Regions from separate parts of the uncultured Phascolarctobacterium sp. genome, predicted to be linked through region 1. Evidence: riboswitches for the same ligand, from Rfam matches in the RefSeq annotation. Region 1 holds a riboswitch; the other holds the start of a gene.

The links. A riboswitch is a leader RNA that binds a small molecule or an ion and turns the genes downstream of it on or off. The one in region 1 is predicted to bind cobalamin.
Region 2: another riboswitch for cobalamin. It lies ahead of Q4G98_RS07130 (TonB-dependent receptor); the one in region 1 lies ahead of Q4G98_RS00115 (TonB-dependent siderophore receptor).

What each region holds. Positions count from the first base shown of each region.
Region 1 covers NZ_CATWDQ010000001.1:23,324-30,930, reverse strand. Annotated here, with positions in the region: gene Q4G98_RS00130 (ABC transporter substrate-binding protein) at 1-310, opposite strand, end outside; gene Q4G98_RS00125 (adenosylcobinamide amidohydrolase) at 295-1,392, opposite strand; gene Q4G98_RS00120 (carbon-nitrogen hydrolase family protein) at 1,458-2,234, opposite strand; gene Q4G98_RS00115 (TonB-dependent siderophore receptor) at 2,308-4,248, opposite strand; cobalamin riboswitch at 4,447-4,627, opposite strand; gene Q4G98_RS00110 (MerR family transcriptional regulator) at 4,730-5,566, shown strand; gene Q4G98_RS00105 (hypothetical protein) at 5,607-5,897, opposite strand; gene Q4G98_RS00100 (radical SAM protein) at 5,987-7,021, opposite strand; gene cobN (cobaltochelatase subunit CobN) at 7,008-7,607, opposite strand, start outside.
Region 2 covers NZ_CATWDQ010000007.1:68,510-76,116, reverse strand. Annotated here, with positions in the region: gene Q4G98_RS07145 (hypothetical protein) at 1-66, opposite strand, end outside; gene Q4G98_RS07140 (hypothetical protein) at 247-1,215, opposite strand; gene Q4G98_RS07135 (hypothetical protein) at 1,229-1,591, opposite strand; gene Q4G98_RS07130 (TonB-dependent receptor) at 1,721-6,841, opposite strand; cobalamin riboswitch at 7,208-7,389, opposite strand.

The DNA.
Region 1 (7,607 bases):
CTTTTATTTTATTTTTCACCTGTATGCTGCGTTCAGAAATATGAGAGATGCCGCTGTCATCAGAAAGATAAGTCAATGCAGCGATCCTTTCCGGTGCAACTATATCCATTAATATTTCATCTGTGCCTAAAGTCAAAGAAACTATCCGCTGCGGCTTAACAGGCAAAGTTACTTTGTTGCCGGCACTGTCAGTAACAGTATGTTTTTTGCTGACTGACATTTTTTTATCGTCAACAAGACTCTGACAGCCGCTCAGCGTAATACAAATAAATATCAGGCTCAATATAAAAATTCCTAACTTTTTGAACATCGTTTCACTTCCTCATTCAGTAAAGCTAAATAAACCTGCTCCCAGTTTCTGACGAACGGCCTGATTTCTTCATGCTGTTCTAACTGTTTAAAACGCAAATCACCGGCTATTTTTTTCAGCAGCAAACTGCCGCCCGAATCTATTTCCTGCTGTGATAGCAGCCCCCAATCATACTGATCCAGTAAATGTGCATACAAACTGGTCAACGTTAATATTTCACCATTCAAGTTTAAGTTATACAGGGCCTGTTCAAAATTTTTATCACTTAATTTTTCATCATAATTTGTCCTGTAATCCTCCATAAGCCTGTTACGGCTCATACCAAAACGTTCCATGCGCCGTATAACATCATGCATCTTCTTGCCATCAAAACCATTTTGTTTATATAAAGCTTCTTTTACAGCTGCTTTGACGACCTGCCCTAATAATTCACCGGGCTTAGTATGTTTACCGCAGTCGGTTATCATCAATTTGGCTTGCGGATCACTGATAGCCAAAATCTGGTCTGTGCCTGTACCTGTAGCCAATCCGCTCGAATAACGGCTGCCTAAAAGCAATTCCTGAAGTGCCGCTGTTTTAGCCTCCGTTGCTGTAACCAAAGCTCTTGCTAAAATACCTGGAGGCATATCGCAATTAAAATACAGCATGATATTTATCGTACCCGGCCGCGGCATTTTCTCTTTTGCTATGGCATTATAAACAGCTTGGTCACCAACACGGCCTGGATTGCCCTCCGCTCCCGCAGTAACTACTGCTGTAACTCTGATACCTTCGTGTGCAGCTTGTTTGATTGCAACATTTTTCATAGGGACACCAGTTCCCATAGTGCTTACTTTATCCGCATCAAACCCTAATTTTTTGCACAATCTGTTCATATTGGTAAAATAACCATCTATCGTCATCGCTTCCTGCTCTTTTGCAGGATGATGATTGAGTACTGCCTGCAGGTCATTGCGCCAACCACCATTAAATAATGAACTGCTGAGAACATCTCTTTTATCTAAAAAATCAATAACAACAGTATCTTCTATTCGGTAAATAACATCGCCGTTTTCAAATTTTAATAAAACTTCTTTTTCCATTGCCAAGCCCTCACTGACAGTACCTGAAAATAACAACGTCAATATACATAAAATGAAAAAATGATTCATAAGCATCCATCCAATTTAATAATTTCAAAATTTTTGGACGATACTCTCTTGCTTTGCTTATCAAAATCGACAAATAGTACTGCTTCATCGCCGCTATAAGTACAAACAATTTCACCATCTTGAACAACTGCGCTCTCTGCTTTACGGCAATCCATACCATTATTGCCTGTTTGATTAGAAAGCAGCAGCGGTATCCCCCCTGCAGACTTTGAACAGCGTTTCCATGCCTCCCGCGGTGGTCCTCCATGATTACTGTCAGGCCAGGCGGCAATGGATACCATAAGTTCTGCTCCAAGATTTGCTAAAAGCTCGCCATGCTCTGCAAACCATGTATCAGCACATACCAGCAATCCTGTTTGCACTTCATCAAAATAATGTACTTTAAAACCGTTGCCGGGCTCAGCCCAATTTTCTGTGATCCATTTAACAACTTTAACTTTATTGTGCTTGGCGGTCACCTTTCCCTTTTGATCAATAACTACACAGCTATTGTGAGGCGCAGTATTATCTTCCTGTTCCCCGCAGCCTAAAAACAAACGTACCCCCAAATTTACAGTTGCTTCCTTAAATGGGTTATAAACACCATTAGTAGTGGAAGCAAGCACATACTTTTTCTCGCTTTTTACCATAAAATACCCTTGCAGTGCCATTTCAGGCGTCAAAATCCATTCTGCACCAACAGCAGCAGCAATCTTCATGCCATGCAAGATTTTCTCTGTATTCGCACTTTGCGGGCCGCCACAGAAATCAAAATGTAGAAATGCTATTTTCATAATTGACTCCAAATTAGTAAAATTGCGGCAGCACAGGTAAACCACATGCCACCGCTGATGAAAGGAAGCTATGTTAGAACGAATACTCTACGCCGACTAAGACATTTCGGCCTGGTTGTGAGTACCAACCAACTCCACCAGGATGACGCATATCATAAGTCATATCCGTATACATTCTGTCGAAAATATTATTTGCTTTCAAGAAAATATTCATCCCCTTTACCGGCTTATAATTCAACGCAGCATCCATTGTCCAGATATTTTTAAAAGAATCAGCCACATCATTTTCGTATTTTTTATTACCAGGACGATCCACTATACCTTTTACAGTCACAATTCCATTGAATTTACTATTTTCGTAATTAAGTGATAAATCATATTGCCCTTTTGGAATGTAACCATTGCGGTTAGCATTAGAATCAGAATTTGTAGGTGCAATATAAGTATGAGTATAAGCCAATGTAACACTTAAATTTTTATCAAATAATTTTGTTAACTGCACGTCCCAACCTTTAATCCGTTCCGCTCCAGCATTGTAGTATTTCCATGTGTCACTATTAAACCCAATAAGGTTGTCTGAATCTGTCTGATAATAATGAGCTGCAAAAGTAGTTTTATTATCAATTCTGGTATTGAAACCAATCTCTTTGGTTTCCCCTTCTTCTGGATTCAATTTTCCACTGCCATAAAATGGATTATATAATTCATATAAATATGGGGCTCGGAAAAACTCCTTATATGATACATACATTGTAGTAATATCATTAAAATCATAAGAAATAACGCCACTGGCTGTAGTTTTATTTCCATATTCGGAATGTTTAGATAAACGTACACCAGGTGTAACAGTGAAAGCACCGAACTTCATTTTATCTTCAATAAAAAAAGCCTTATTATCTACGGTACCAGTCATATTCGGTGTATATTGATCCTGATACTTATTCATAGCATCCTTATAATAATCATAACCACCAACAATAGTGTGATTACCGTCTGCATAAGTCAACTGATCAGAAAAACCCCATGTTTTTTCACGCATCAGCCACAATGTTGCCGGATGATTAGTATCATCATCTAAATCTGAAGTACGTGAAAAAAATGACAAATTATTATTCAATTTATCATTAAATTTATAATTAAATGCCACTGCATATTTCGTATTATTTTTACTTCCATCAGTCATACCACCAGTGAAAATGGTCGGTCCCATCATATCAGAAGAAGTCTCAGGACGCCCATAGTCTAATTTATATTTGGAATAGCTAAAATTAATATCTGCTTTATCACCGAATTTCTGACCAATTTTTACGCCATAACTCTCGCTGTCAATCATATTGCGCGTATAATTTCCATGTCCATCTTTATAGTCTTTCATTTTGTCCTTTTGTGCATTAACAGTCCAATATAATCCAGCTTTAGTCATGCCCTGATTATAAAAATTATAAGTTCGCTTTCCATAACTGCCTACAACTGCGGAAATTTTACTACGGCTTACTCCCGTATCAGGTTTACGAGTAATAATATTGATAACACCACCAACTGCATCTGAACCATAAAGAGTGGACGCAGACCCTTTTAAAACTTCAATTCTCTCGATATTATCCATATTGCTTATTTCTGAAGGCTGAAACACACTAAATGTCGATCCATTGGTGTTTGCACGCATACCATCAACTAAAACCAGCACATGACTAGTACCATTTATATACAAATAATCTGCTGAATAATTAGCACCAGTTGCGCTATAGTTCTGAATGCTCACCCCGGGAACACTGCGCAGTGCATCACTAACCGTTTGATAATGCTTATCTTCTATTTCCTTACGTGAAACAACATTAACGTTAGCATTAGAGTCAAAATTTGACTGCTCGATTCTTCCGGCAGTTACAACAATCTGATCTAAATTAAACTCACTTATTTTCCCTTCTTCAGCATGTACTGCTGTACCCCCCCAGATGACATTACCACTTACCAGTAAAGTCATCAAAATTTTGTTGCTTAAACTTTTCTTCACAATTCATCAATTCCTTTCCTAAACAACTTTTTTATCTGTCAAAAAATGCTTCACCCTTTTCTTTCAGGCCGTAAAACATTTTTGCCAAAACAAAAGAAAAAACCTTCTGTCACTGCGACAAAGGTTTAAGGAAAAAGGAAAAGAACTGACAAGTAAACACGTACTTTTCCTATATTTCCACCTATCTCTCGCAGGGAAATACAAATTATTTTAACAGGCAGTTCTTCTGACTCTGGTTCATTGCTTACCTTGCCTTCCCAAGAATTTCTTCTCAGTGACATATTAAGGTTCACTCCCCATTACAGCGGCGGGACCATACCGGATTTACACCGGTTTCTCTATTAACTCTTGACAAGAGACCCGTTAAAGTATTCAATTGTATATAGAAGTATAATTTAAAAATAATTTATTACTAACTGTGATTAAGGCTAAACTATATACCTATAGTAGAGTCAATAGAAATTTTAAGGGGTTTTAAGTAATGGCAGAAAAAATATCAGAAAACTATTTTACTATCGGTGAATTCGCTGGTCTTTTTGGTGTTTCCAAACAAACGTTATTTTATTACGAACGCAATAAAATCCTTATACCTGCTTTGATAGAAGAAAACGGTTATCGTTATTACGCTTTGGAACAATATTTTATTTTTGATATTATTATTAATCTACGTAAACTTGGTGTTCCATTAAAAAAAATAACAAGTTACATACAAAATCGTAATATTGATGATCTGCAAAACCTTTTTTCTAGTAAGCAAAATGAATATAAACTACAAATAGATATTATGAGTCGTAATATACTCAATTTACAAACAAAAATAAATCGCCTTGAAAAAGTAAAAAAAATAAAAACTGACAGAATAACTTTAGAAGAACATGAAAAAGAATATATAGTTGTCAGCAAATTTACTGACCTTAATTCTTCGATGAAAGAAAAAATAAAGCTTGTAGCCAAACATAATTATCCATTTGCTGTAAGTGAAATTTTAAATGAATATTTAATGGGTTATATCCTTCCTTATGAAAAATTGAAAGCAGGCTTATTATCAGATATAACCTCAATTTTTACCACGGTTTCTCACCCCGATGAATACAATGACGTAAAAATAAAACCGGAAGGTCTTTACGCTTCTATTTTTACACCTAATGGTTATCATGTAAATTACAAACATACAATAAAAAAACTTTTTGACTTTATTGAGTTGAATTCTTTAGAAATAGTTGGTGATTTATATATAGAACAATTACGTAATTATTGGTCTACAGAGTCATCTCAGCAATATGTAACTAAAATAATGATTCCCGTAGATTATAAATAAAAATACAGCTCAGACTAAAAAAAGTTCTGAGCTGTATTTTTTATTTTACTTTGGCAGCATCCAATACCTGTTGAAAAATTTTATGTGCTTCTTCGGAAGAACGGCCTTCTGCCAGTGCGGCTTTTGCATGCTCTACAGCCATTTTATAGGTTTTATGTGCAGCGTCATCAGGTAAATTATCAATATCGTAATTCATTATCTGATTGAACATAGCATGAATCTCTTCTGCAGATTTTCCTGCTGCTTTAGCCGCTTCTACGTGTTTCATCGCCATTTTGTAACGATATTCTGCATGAGGTGTTTTCGGCAATTCATATTTGGGGTGTGTCATAGTATATCTCTCCTTTGGTATATGATTTCAGGTTTCCCTGTCTTCATCATATGTCATATACCTATAGTAGAGTAAATACTTTGATAGAATTATTTTTTTATTTGTGCTATCGACACTCTTTTTAGCGCGCACTCGCTGGGATATGGCGTTTTAACGCCGCTGCCATACCAGCGGGCAAAACAACCGCCGCCGCATAGTTTAAAATCTTCGCACTGCTTACAGAAAAACATTGAAGTCCTGATCTGTTCCTGCACTTTATTCACTAATTTATTATCCAGACCGGTTTCAACATTACCGATATAAAAATCCTTATTGCCAACCAGTGAAGAGCAGGCATAAATATCGCCTTTAGCATCAACAAAAGCAGCCTCTCCGTTCATTGCGTAACAATGGCCAAATTCATGGGAAGAATCAGCACAAAGTATTTTAACGCGTTCCTGCTGTGCAAAATATATTTTATAACCTGTTAGACGTGCTAATTGACGTGATTTTTCATAGACCTGTTCCATAGCCCTGCGCATTGCTGTTTCAGAAGGCGGCTGCAAGTCTGCTCCTCTGCCCTGACCACGCAGCAAATCAAAGCCTATCCTGCGAATATTACCTATAAAATACGCAAATTCAACTATTCCAGCCAATTCATCAACATTTTCATCTGTTACTACACAGGTAATACCAACTGCTATATTATTGCGCTTTAAAACTTCTAAGCCGTGTAAAATAGCACTGGTGGCTCCTTCTCCAGCTTTTGTCAGGCGCAGCTTGTCATTTACCTTGGGCCTGCCATCTAAACTGACGCCAATTGCAACCTTATTTTCAAATAAATATCGTGCAATTTCATCTGTCATCAAGGATCCATTTGTCTGGATCTGCAAAATTGCTGGCAAATTCTTTTGCTGGACATAAGCTACAACAGCTTTTAAACACTCAAAGTTCAGCAGCGGTTCGCCGCCGCTGAACTGAATAACAAATTTTTCTCCGCTGCCGGCCGCCAAATCCACAGCTTTAAGAGCATCATCAACTTTAAGCATACTGCTTTCATGTTCTGAAGCATAACAATACTTACAGGCAAAGTTACACTCTCCGGTAAGACTGAGAACCAGCATTTTTATTTTAGGAATGTTCATCGCTGCGTTCCTCTAATTCTCCTTCTACTGATAAATAGATCTTTTGCAATTCTGCTTTGGTTTCAGGTTTTGCCTGCCACAAACCGCGCTGCTCAGCTTCCAGCAACACTTCGGCCATGCGCTGCAGGGCCCAGGGATTAACGTCACGCAGCCATTCCTGAACTTTGGGATCAAAAGTATACTTTTCAGCATATTTTTCATACATCCAGTCTTCCATGACAGCGCTGGTAGCATCCCACTGGAAGCTGTGCGCAATATAGTTGGCCATATCGGCGGCACCTTTATAGCCGTGTTTCATCATACCTTCAATAAATTTCGGATTGATAGCTTCACTGCGGAAAATACGTTTAGCCTCTTCCTGCACACTGTGCATAACGACCTTGCTTTTATCTGTGCTGTCGCCGCAGTAAGACCGCGGGGCAGAACCTTTGATGCTGCGTACCGCGGCAATCATTCCACCATGATATGCATTATAGTCGTCAGAACTGAGCATATTCGTTTCATGGTTATCTTCGTTCTTGATCGTAACGTCTAAACTGCCCATGCGTTTACGGAATTGCTGCGGCAGAAATTTACCTTTGACTTT
Region 2 (7,607 bases), on a different contig from region 1:
CTCACCGCGCTCTGCCGGCGGCACAGCCGCCACAAGCAGTATTTTTATTTTCTGCATCGTTTCCATAACCATACACCCTCCCAAAATTTATGTTATTCAGCTGCCGCAGCCCTTTAGCAGGCTGCGGCACTTAAATAGCATAACTGCCGTATCAGCCGCCGCACAAGCGGCGGGTAGTGACGATACGGCAGTAAAAATAATGCTGAAAACTTAAGTTGGAAACAAGCTCATCACACAGCGATTTGCTTATTTATCCTTTCTTTCCAAATCTTCCGGACGAGCCAGACGTTTAGCGATCTTGGTAACGCTTGCTTTAGCAGCTGCCAGACCACGTGCAGCAGCAGTTCTTTCAATTACCATAGCCGCAGTATTGATAACATAACCAGTCGCATTCCCATTTGCAAAGTCGCCTGCAGATTTAACCGTACTCAAAGCACCTGCAGCATCAATATCTACAGCAGTATCAATGCTTTGGAACTTCACGCCGTCAACCAGATACAGGTCGTTGCCTTCGCCCGGCAGTAAAGCAAAACATGGTGAAGCAGGAGAAACAGTTTTTTCTACATAAAGAGGTGGAACAGTATATTCATCATTTTCATCTTTAGTGTTTAATGTACCATTCTGCAAAGAATCATCCATAGTTTGGATGACAATGTAGCTATATTGAGAATATGCAGTATTATAATGAGCTGCCAACACATACGCTTTGTTATTAACAAAAGCTACATCAACAAAATCACCGCCAAAGCTATTTGGAATATCCGAAACAGCAATAGTTGCTGCACGTGAAGGAGAAGCACCCGAAATATCAAACACTTCCAGTTTCGATGCAGGATTGCCATTGGCCTGCTGAGCGCCGCCAACAGAAGTTACGTAAGCATAAGTGCCGTTGACAACCACACCGGTCACGTTATTACCGGCAGTTGCCATTGCCGCCGTACCGCTTCCGAGAGGAATTTTTACGATAGCTGACTCGCCAAAGGTGTATGTCCAACCGCTGTTGGTAAAGCGTCCGAAAACTGCAATCAGATAAGCAGAACTGCCGCTGATCTGCAAATCAAGGCCATAGCCGGCGCCTTTCCATTGCGTAGTATCGCCAGCAATATCCGGCGTAAATTCATAAGCATAACCAGTCTCACTGAAAGCATCCGCCGCCATATTATATTTGTAAATATAGCATTTACGGGTAGTAGGATTGCAATCGTTAGCAATCATATACATAACGCCGTCATAAACAAACAATACCATAAGGATTGGTAGTAGACCATTGCTGCACGCCGGTAACAGGCGAAGTCGCATTACATTGAGCCGTTTGCTTCTGTGACCAGTTGGATGGATCGTAAATACCATACAAACCTCTGCCAGACTGCCCCAACTCGCCGACGCCGCTGTAATCATAGCTGTTGACCAAAGTACGCAAAGTACCGGTAATACTGATTGGCAAAACACGCGGGTCTGTAGTCATATTGGTACCGGAAATGATTTGAGTAACAGCTGTTTCCGTAGCCGTCACGCCAACAGTACAAGCACCTACCCAGCCGACGCTATACCCGCTGTTTACTAATCCTGCTGCTAATTTTTCACTTGCCATTTTCACAACCTCCTTAAAGTTAACTTATCTACGGTCTGTTCCCGCTGCCATTCATTACTGTCTGTATTCAAACAGCATTTATATAAATCAGGTCAGTATCTCTGTACTGGCGCTGTATTATAATAAAATTTAGAAACTATATTCCAGCGTTGTGTAATACATACGGCCGGCAAGCGGACACGGAAGATTGCAATATCTGCCATTGTAATTTGACCCACCATTACCACTACTATACTCATAACCCATAACATCATAGCCCTTGTTAAAGACATCGTTGACACCGGCACTCAGCTTCCAGTTTTTATCAAATTTATATTTCAACCCGATATCAACTGTGCTGTAAGAACGGATACCAAGCTCTCTCACATAGCCCCGATTATCTCTAAATGCATTGGTAATAAATTCATCCGTGTAATTATATTCGGCAAAAACATTCAGTTTATCGCCAGGGAACAGATAATCCAACCTGGCGCTGACCACCCATTCCGGAGTCAACGACACCGGAGAGCTGAGCCAAGACCCGGTCGAAGGACGCGTTTTGGCCTCGCTCTTCTGCCAGGTAGCAGCCAGATTCAAGCCCAAACGGCGCCACTGCATATTATGGCTCAGTTCAATGCCATGCACGTCAACTTTATCCATATTAAAGTACTGTGCCAAAACATCAGATCCAGCCCCCATTGGCATACTCATAACGATCTGGTTTTTCGCATCGCGCTGGAACCATGTCAGGATAGTACTGGTATCAGCTTTAGCCAGTTTACCCTGCCAGTTCAGGCTAAAGTCAAACTGTTTGCCGCTTTCCCAAACATCACCATTATCCAAATCATAAAAATCTGCTGTTGCCTTATTAGGACGAGTATAGCCACCGTCACCAAAGATCTCATAAAAATTAGGATGCCGGTTATAGGTACCCCAGGTAGTTTTAAAGCTCCACTGGTCATTGATCTGCTTCTGCAGAGCCACACCACCCGACCATTTCCACCTTTGGTCGTTGCTGCCCATGGTTTCCATTTCCACCTTATCGCCGCGGAAGATCGGTGTCAGCTTCAAATCACCGTCATCATTTAATGTAATTGTATCCTGCAAAGTAAAGTGATATTCATTGATGCTGTATTTATTCAGCATTTTACGTTCGCGCAACCCACTATCATTAGGTTTTGACTCAGCATCGCTCAGCCACCATCTGTTGCCATCACAGTTCATGGTCTCACGGCTGAAATCACCGTTGAATTCCAGCAAATGGTTGCTGCCCATCTTCATAGCCAGATTCATATTGCCGTTCCACTTTTTAGAAACATACTCCGACCATAAACGTCCCGGCAGAAAATCGTTTTCACTTACAAAAGGTCTATCCTCCATTATTTTATAACCGCCGGTATTCCGGTAAGTTTTTTTACTGTGCAGATAGTCTGCCCGCCATCCCCAGTCCAGGTTGCCGCTGGTATCGCGCTGACCGACGCTGAATTCTTTATAATCAATATCCTGCGTAGAAGCCGTGTAACCATGCTGTTCCTCCCACCAAGTACCATTTCCTCCAGAGCCTGACCAGCTGTTGAGACTGGTAAGATTGGCTGGCAGCTGTTCATGCAGTTTTTTATAAACGGCTTTTACAGTCCAGTTATCATCCTGCCATTTCAGCATGGCGTTATTATTCTGATAACCATTGCTTTGTCTGTTGTATCTTTTGTTATTGTACTCTGGGGTTGTTGTAGCTCCTTTATATACATATGGAAAATCACCCTGCCAGATGTCGCGGGCATAGGTAGCCAGCAAACTGCCGCTGCCAAGCGGCATGCTGTATTCATAGGTACTGCTGTAGCCGCCATAGGATTTGACGCCCTGGGTAATATGCCCAGTTCCTTCTGTTGGTTTTTTAGTAACGATGTTGATAGCGCCGCCCAAAGGCGCGCCGCTGAAGCGGGCCGGTACATAACCGCGGTAGACCTCGATCCGTTCCACATTATCTACAGGTATAGCCGATAAATTGACAGCGCTTTCACCGTTCAGGTTCATCAATACGCCGTCTACATAAACATTGACCTGCGATGCGGACGAACCACGGGTACGGGCTACAGTGTAGTGACCGAGGCCGCTGACACGCTGAATGTACATACCCGGCACACGCTGCAGCAAGGTTGGCAGATCTTTCTGCTCGCCTTCAAATTCCTTAGTATAAATAACGCTGACCTGACCCGGGCTGAGGTTCTTTTCCCAGTCGGGACGCTTGGCTTCAACAGTCAGCCCGCCCAGCTCAAACTCGCCCATGCCGCCGGTGACTGTGCCGCTGACGCTGCCCGTATCATCACGGACAACACTGCTGCCCGCCTCGTCCATATCATAAACAGCCCGGCTGTCAGCGCTGCCGCTTTCGACAGCAACACTCTGCTGCATCTGCGGCACCTGCACGTTGCCGACCTTGGGCGCCTGCCCCACTACCACGGTGGGCGCATTGGCTTTGGCAAAGCCGCCACCGCTTACAGACGGCTCCCCGCCTGAAGCATTTACTTTAGCCGCTTTGCTGCCGCCGCTGCCGAAACCGCCCCAGCTGAAGTCCAGCCCGCCGTTGATGCTCCATTCGTTGCCTACGTCGCTGCCGGTAGTTTTGATAAAATCAAGGTTCAAGGCAGCATTGGGCGAAAGTTTTACTTTGCCGCCCACGTTCCATTCCCACCAGCTGTCGCTGCCGCCAACCGTTTCAACCAGTCTGTTTAAAGGGCCGTAGCTTTGGTGCAGCTTTTGCCCGCCGGCAAACTCGTGTCCCCAGCTGACGCCAGCATAGAGGTTGCCTTTGTCGCCGATATTCTTACCAGCTTTCAGCCCCAACTTGCCAATGGCAGTATCATAGCCCTGCTCGTGTATGCCCAAGCCGTTAGTCAGTTTATAGTTGCTTTCATCCACATGGCCCACATACAGAGATACGGAAGGTTCCCAGAACCAATTAGAACTAAGTTCATTGCGCTTGCCGTACTGCGCGCCGATACCATAAGCCCAGGTGCTGTTATCGCCTTTGACCTTACCGATGCTGCCGTTGCCTGTATTACCGGTAAAGTGATAATCATTTTTGAGTTTAAAGGCGTTGACCCCCAGGTCGATAAAGTGCCCTTTGTCGCCCACCCAGCTGCTGTAAACGCCTACGCCATAGCTGTCCTGCTCGCCTTTACCTGCAGCTGTGGTACTTTTGCCGTCGATCTTGCTGGCATAAAAACCGGTATAGACCTTACCGCCATAGAATTTTTTGCTCAGCAGCTTATCATAACCGACCTGAAAGCCGTTATAAGACTGGTTGGTGCTGCGGGCATAAGCCGCCTTGGCGTCAAATTTGCCGTGCCAGACATCGGCCCATAAATTCTCGCGCAGCTCGCCGGCCAGTCCGCTCTCATCATGCTGGGGCCCATTACCGCCAGCTTCCTGGCGGTTCAATCTTCCGCCGTGCAGGTTTTCGCTGCGGCGGAAGAGGCTGAGGTTATTGGCTTTGACAAAATTATTCTGCACCGTACTGTTTTCGGAAACACTTTTGCCGCTTTCCGATAACTCTCCCGTATCCGCATAGGTATAACCTTTTAAATACCAGGCTGTACCCTGTTTGTCGCCTTCAACACCGGTATTATAATAATCATCATACTGACCAATTTCCGGCAACAACAAATAAGTACCAAAAACCCCGTCTATTTCTGACTGCTGTGCTGTTACTGTAAATTTATCTGCTCCATTATAAATGCCCAGTAAAGTATTTTGAGCAACTTGTCTCTCAATATTTTTCTCCGAGGGAGTCCATGAACCTCCTGCACTGCCTTCTTTGATCTCTGGTACCCAGCCCAACTGGATATTGAGATTGGTTTTGCCGTTGCTATCCTCATCGTGCTGTTCAGCGTTAGTAATACGCACTGTGTCATTAGTACGGGAATCACCATCACTATAAACACCTAGTCTAAAAGTCGTATTCTGCCCCATTGTCGCGTCATTAACAATCAAAGCGCGATTTAACTGAATTCTTGCCAAAATATTATTTTGATCATGATCTTCAAATGAAACATCCAACTTATTATTTTCTGTTTGTAAAACCAAAGGTATGCCGTCATCATTATTGGTATTTAAGTAGCTTAGATCAATAATACTGCCCGCTCCAGTTTCCAGTTTATCTACAGTAATAGCCGTAAAAATACCTGTACTTGAAGTATTAGCTATCACTTCTTTATTCTCTTCACCTTGCTCATCCTTACCAACACCATTATCAGTAGTAGTACCAGTACCATTTGTAGTAGGAAACTTACCGCTTGTGGAATCCTTAGCAGGTATAGCTCCTTGCCCACTACCTGTTACCCAATATTTATTCTCTAATTTGTATTGATCACTAACAGTAACTTTATATATGGCCCTATCCATCGGACGCCAAGAAGCATTCGATTCAATTTTTTTGTTACTATAAGAATATGTTGTTGGCGAATCTGTTGGTTTGCCACTACATAATAAGTTCCACTGAGTTTCTATGGAACCTTTAATAGCTATATCATCACCACTTAAAACATACTGATCATTTTGCAAATAATTGTTTAATTGACTATTGCCTTCTGATGAACTACTATCTATATAATTTTCAATCTTTTCCAAATCCGCAGCATCTATTTGAACATAACACAAACAAGGAAGATATTTAGTCATCCATTCCTTAACTTTTTCATTTTCGCCATTTTTTAGATAACCATATATTTCACTTTGCGCAGCTGATGTTTGCATACCAACAAGTTGACTAAGCAGTACTCCTGTAGCTGGATTCGTTGCTGCCTTATAACCAAATCCCTTATCTTTAGTTCCAAGCACTTTATAATAGTACTCACCATCGCTGTTACGTAATTTAATAGCCACAGCATTTGCATCACTTGGTGCAGATATGTCATCTGCCAAAAATTTGTTAAAATTAAACATAGGATCTACTATCTTAACCGTTGAAGTCGTGCCGTCTCTTTTTGATACTACTGAAAAGAAATTGGAATTTCCTAACCTAAATGTTTTATATTCATTAATGACACTATTACTGATTGATGTTCCTTTTTCAAGGTCAAGAAACGTATCCTGACCAGTAACAGTTGAGCCAACATTGATATAATGCGCACCGCCATCAGGCTGCGTTTGGATATCAGCCGCAAATGCACACTGGGGGGGGGCAAACGGTGCGATTACGCCTAACGATAAGGCAATAGCCGCCGGTAATACTTGTAATGTTCTTTGCCTTCTCAAATTTTTCTTCATCATATCCTCCACACCAACTTAAAAATTCCAGCATTTCTGTTTTGCCGTTTCTAAACATGATCATCGTTTAGAAACTGTCATTTTACAGCAGTATGTAAGTACGCGTCACTACTCGCATTTTTACCTGCCGCTGTAAAATTCGGACACTTTCAGCAAAAAATAACGCTGCATTTTCTACCAGTCCATTCGGTGAAAGTGCAGCGTTTGTTTTTACCAAACAGCCTGCTCCGCTTTTCTGGTCGAAAATACTAAAATTTCCGCGCTGCTGGTTTCAGCGCATAATCATAGCGTCCGCAGAAATATTTGTCTGGCAAAACGCCAAACTTAAATATCTCTGCAAAATTTTCTCCCAGTCTGTCTACGCAGGCTGTTCAAAAGATAGAACCAGTCAGCACTCTGACTCAAGATCATTACCCCAGCATCCCTTAGTGAAAGGACTGCGATACTGAAGCTCCCTAATACAGTTGCGTGACAGCGCCGGATTCCCACCGGACTTCCCTATAAAACTTTGGATTTCTACATTCCAAAATACCCAGCTCTAATTTTTCATTTTTGAAATTGTCAATGGACACGTCATTTATTACTCCGGCACTTATGACCGCAAGCATGGATGCCGCCACCCCAGCGGCACCACGCCCAAAGGTCTGAGTTGAGTGGAGTTTGCAGGCTATGACTGAACCTGCAGGAAATAAGAACTGCCCCCCTGCTGACGCAGAGGGGCAGAAAAACTTGCATAACAAGCGTATACCAGTTTTTCCAACTCTCTGTC